2 regions of the Vibrio sp. R11-SG3-ISO9 genome follow, and region 2 is predicted to be linked to the other one. Evidence: riboswitches for the same ligand, from Rfam matches in the RefSeq annotation. Region 2 holds a riboswitch; the other holds the start of a gene.
The links. Region 2 has a riboswitch for lysine ahead of AC6R05_RS15490 (Na+/H+ antiporter NhaC family protein). Riboswitches for the same ligand answer to the same signal wherever they lie in the genome.
Positions count from the first base shown of each region.

Region 1: linked by a shared signal. The riboswitch ahead of lysC (lysine-sensitive aspartokinase 3) and the one ahead of AC6R05_RS15490 (Na+/H+ antiporter NhaC family protein) in region 2 are both predicted to bind lysine.

Region 1 is NZ_JCBDGU010000030.1:7,499-9,907, forward strand. Features, by position in the region: gene lysC (lysine-sensitive aspartokinase 3) at 1-1,362, opposite strand, end outside; lysine riboswitch at 1,470-1,647, opposite strand; gene AC6R05_RS09020 (pyridoxal-phosphate-dependent aminotransferase family protein) at 1,824-2,409, shown strand, end outside.
Region 2 is NZ_JCBDGU010000043.1:417,169-419,577, forward strand. Features, by position in the region: gene AC6R05_RS15490 (Na+/H+ antiporter NhaC family protein) at 1-1,299, opposite strand, end outside; lysine riboswitch at 1,415-1,592, opposite strand; gene AC6R05_RS15495 (H-NS family histone-like protein) at 1,957-2,367, shown strand.

The DNA of each region.
Region 1 (2,409 bases), on a different contig from region 2:
AAACAACTCTTGGTGTAGTTTTTGAATTGCTGAACGAGAAACTGATTCATGGACTAAGAAACAAAGATTGTGTGGGCTTGCACCATAGCAGATCATGCGTAAGTTGAAGTCTTCAAGAGTGCTGAAGACCTGTTTTGCATAGCCTTTGCTCTCACTCATATTGTTACCAATAAGCGCAACAAGACATAGGTTGTGTTCAACTTCTACTGTACATAGCTCTTCAAGTTCTTTGCGTACAACTTCAGGCAACTCTGGGGCACCACCAGAAGTATCTGTTTGATCGAGTGTCAGAGAGACACTGATCTCTGAGGTCGTAATAAGATCGACAGAGATCTTATGCTTAGCGAGGATCTCAAATACTTTTGCCAAGAAGCCGTATGCATGAAACATGTTAGCACTGCGCAGTGTGACCATGGTTTGATTACAGCGCAGGGCCAGTGCTCTAAACAGTGGTGAGCTCTCAACTTGTTGACGAATCCAAGTACCACCTTTTTCAGGCTCTTTAGATGATCCGACAAAAACAGGAATCTGATGGCGTAGCGCTGGCACTAATGTAGAAGGGTGTAAGATCTTAGCTCCAAAGTTTGCCATTTCAGATGCTTCGCTGAAGCTGATCTCTGGAATTGGTGAAGCTTTAGGGGCGATACGAGGGTCTGTGGTGTAGATTCCCGGAACATCAGTCCAAATCTCTAGACCAGCCGCCAATACTGATTCTGCAATCAATGCTGCTGAATAGTCGCTTCCGCCACGACCAAGTGTGGTTGTATTACCTTCATCGTCTGCACCAATAAATCCTTGGGTAACTACGACGTGTTCTTGGCACAAAGGAATCAGTTTTTCTTGAGCAAGCTGAGAGATCTGCTCCAGTTGAGGTTCTGCTTTGCCGTAAGCGTCATTGGTACGCAGGACGTCACGGATATCAAATCTGACGGCAGATACGCCACGCTCTCGAAGAATTTGCGCAAAAAGGTGAGTCGACATTAGCTCACCACACGCCACTAAGTGGTCAGTTAACTTGGCACTTGATTGAAAAGATGCAGCTTCTGCAGCACTCGCTACATTATCCAGAATCGTATGGATCTCTTTCTCGACACTCATTGGTTCTGCGAGTTGATCCAAAATCGCGTGATGAATATCTGTTAGTTGGCTCATTAACTCTTGGCGGCGGCCTTGGTCTTGTACGCCGTTAGCTAATTCAACTAACAGGTTGGTGACGCCTGAACACGCACTGCTGACAACAAGCTTGGTATTTGGGTTATTCTCAATAATGGCTGCACAGCGACTCATTGCTTCAAAGTTAGCAACGCTTGTCCCACCGAATTTGGCGACATTAAAAGAACCAGCTACATTAGATGCGCTCACGATAAATCTCCCGACTTCCTAAAATAAAAATTACTGTTGGTAATCCAACGTCCAATGTTTTGAAGAGAGGGTTTAGAGCAAAAAGAGAGGTGTGTATTTGAATTGTAAACCTCAGAAGCTCCTCATCATATTGGAATGATGACAGTTAATGGGATTCAGCCCGATTAACCGATAACAGAAACCCGACATGTTTCAGTTACCTCGGCACTGCTCCCCCTGAATGTTCTGTATTGGAAATGTGGTTCCACAAAACATCTACCTGGGCAGTGCTCCTCTTCTGCTTGATAGCTGTTTTATTGAACGTGTTTGCGGTAAGAATGTCAATCGGTAACTCAAGATAAAGTGAAAATAAATTTAACAATTCTGTGACACTGGTTTGACCTCGAGACTTTCGACTAATTGCTGAGGTAGTGGATTTGCTTTAGTGTGGAAGGTTCATGTCATAAACATAAGGGATAATTATGTCGAACCTGCACACAACCGCCATCGCTGAAAGCTTTTTTCCTCCTCATCGCACGCTAATGGGACCGGGGCCTTCTGATATTTCCCCTCGAGTGCTACAGGCTCTGAGTCGTCCTACTATTGGCCATTTAGATCCTTTGTTTATCAATATGATGGATGAGGTGAAGCAGCTATTAAAGTATGCCTTTCAAACGGAAAATGAGTTTACGATTGCTGTTTCAGCGCCGGGTAGTGCAGGTATGGAAACCTGTTTCGTCAATCTGATTGAACCCGGCGAAAAAGTGATTGTGTGCCGTAATGGTGTATTCGGTGAGCGAATGCGTGAAAACGTAGTTCGCTGCGGTGGCGAAGCTATTCTGGTTGACGATGAGTGGGGGAAACCTGTATCCATCGATAAAGTTGAGCAGGCACTGTCCGAACACCCAGATGCAGTTGCTGTTGCGTTTGTTCATGCAGAAACATCAACGGGCGCCCTTACAGATGCGGAAGCGATTTCTCAGGTTGCTCGTCGTTCTAACGCACTAACAATCGTGGATGCTGTGACTTCATTGGGTGGAGTCCCTCTGTTGGTGGACGAATGGCAGT
Region 2 (2,409 bases):
CATAAGTGCAAGGTCTGTCGCGCCAGCCATGTCACCCGCGATTGGTAGCATGATGCCGAAGGTACCCCATGATGTACCAGTAGAGAATGCCATCAGACCAGCAAGTAGGAATAGAATCACTGGTAGCCAGTGGTAATCAATGTTGCCCGTTGCTAGCGAAGATAGGTAGGTACCTGTTTTCATGTCGCCAATAACTGAACCGATTGTCCATGCGAATACAAGGATCAGGATTGCGCCAAACATTGAGCGAGCACCGATCCACATAGTACGAACGATTTCCGCCATAGGCAGTTTTTGCTTAAACACGGTTGCTAGAGCAACAAGTAGACCTAAGATACCACCGTAAACAAGAGACTTACCTACATCTGTGTTTTCAAACGCACCAAGTAAGTTAAACGCTTGGCCGTCAGCAGCCAGTGCCGCGCCGCCGGTGTATAGCATCGCTGCTACTGTCGCCACGATAAGCGATACGATAGGCATAATTAGATCAGACACTGAACCATTTTGGCTCTCTTCAATGTCTAGCTCTTCATTTAGGTCGTGAGCTTGTTGGCTGTCATTGTCGCCTTCAAAACCACGGCCTTGAGATGCTTCAATTTCGTGGTCACGCATTTTGCCTACATCAAGACCAAACCACGCCACTGCAAATACCATTAGTAGTGCAAACACTGCGTAGAAGTTCATTGGGATAAGACGGATGTATGCGCCTAGTGCCGAGTACTCTGTCATACCATGAGTCACAAGAATGCCACCGATGATAGTCATGATGTACGCACCCCAGCTTGATGCTGGCATGATCACACACATTGGAGCAGCAGTTGAATCTAAGATATAAGCAAGCTTAGCGCGAGATACATAGAAACGGTCTGTTACAGGACGAGAGATCGCACCAACGGCTAGGCTGTTGAAGTAATCATCAACAAAGATGAATACACCCAAGAATGCAGCTAATAGTTTAGAACCACGTTTGCTCTTAACACGAGACTGTGCCCATTCAGCAAACGCACGAGTACCACCAGATAGCGTTAGCAACGCCGTCATCATACCCAAAAGAAGAAGGAACCCGACAATACTCATGTTCCAAGTGTTAATACCGCCGTCTTCAATGAAAACACCCGATACCTTAGTAGCAACATAGCTCGCGGCATTACCAACTGAATAATCAGCCAGCAGAATAGCGCCCATTACAATACCGACACCAAGAGAAACTAAAACACGACGAGTCACAATAGCAAGGCTCAATGCCACCAGTGGCGGGAGCAATGATAAAGGCGATGTTGCAAAATCTATTAAATTCATGATCTTCAAAAACCAGTTTATTTTTATTTGGCTAGAGATCTACTGCAGACAAACTCGGTACAGACGACCAAGTTCATGTTGAACTAAGCGAAAGGGAAGTGAACACTTCACCCAACCCTACAGTAGCGCTCCATAGTTTAAAATTAAGACTATGGCAGTGTTGTACCTATTTAGCACAACCCCAGCAAATTGCTTAGATATACAATTTACTTCGGCAATTACACCTTTTGCTCCCATTCATTGGCATCACCCCAATGAGAGTTACTCTTTGCAATTGCACCTCTACGTGCGATAACACTTTTAACTATTGTTAGTTCATTTTAACAACAATTTAACCAGCGCACCGCATCAGGTAGCCGCAATTGTACTCAACAAAAGCAACAATGCAACATATCATTCCGAGAAAACTAACTTTTTTGTTAGTAAAGTAATCAAGGTGCTCACAACATCGCCACACCTACTCCACCAGTCACATATCACATTTATAGAGTAGTATTAGAATTATTATATCTTAAACTTGGGACTCCATCGGTTTTTCTGAAAGTTCCCCTCTTTTTCAATATTTAATTAAGTTCTAATAAAAAATACTGTTTGTTTTCTTTAATACCTCTGTTTATTATTAGGAGGATTAATTAATTTATCTTGATGGGAAATATCATGTCTGAATTAACAAAAACTCTATTAAATATCCGTAGCCTTCGTGCATTCTCACGTGAATTAACTCTTGAGCAACTAGAAGAAGCACTAGATAAACTGACTATTGTTGTACAAGAGCGTCAAGAAGCTGAAGCTGAAGAACGTGCTGCTCGTGCAGAACAAGAAGCAAAACTAGCTGCAATCGCAGATCAAATTGCTAAAGACGGCATTGACGTTGCTGATCTAATTGCTGCTCTTTCTGGTGAGTCAAAAGCAAAAGGCACTAAATCTAAGCGTGCACCACGTCCTGCTAAATACAAATACGTTGATGCAAACGGCGAAGAGAAAACTTGGACTGGTCAAGGTCGTACACCTTCAGCAATCCAACAACAGCTTGATGCTGGTAAATCTCTAGAAGATTTCGCTATCTAATAGTTAGCAATCAAATTCATATAATAAAGGCCCATTTCGATA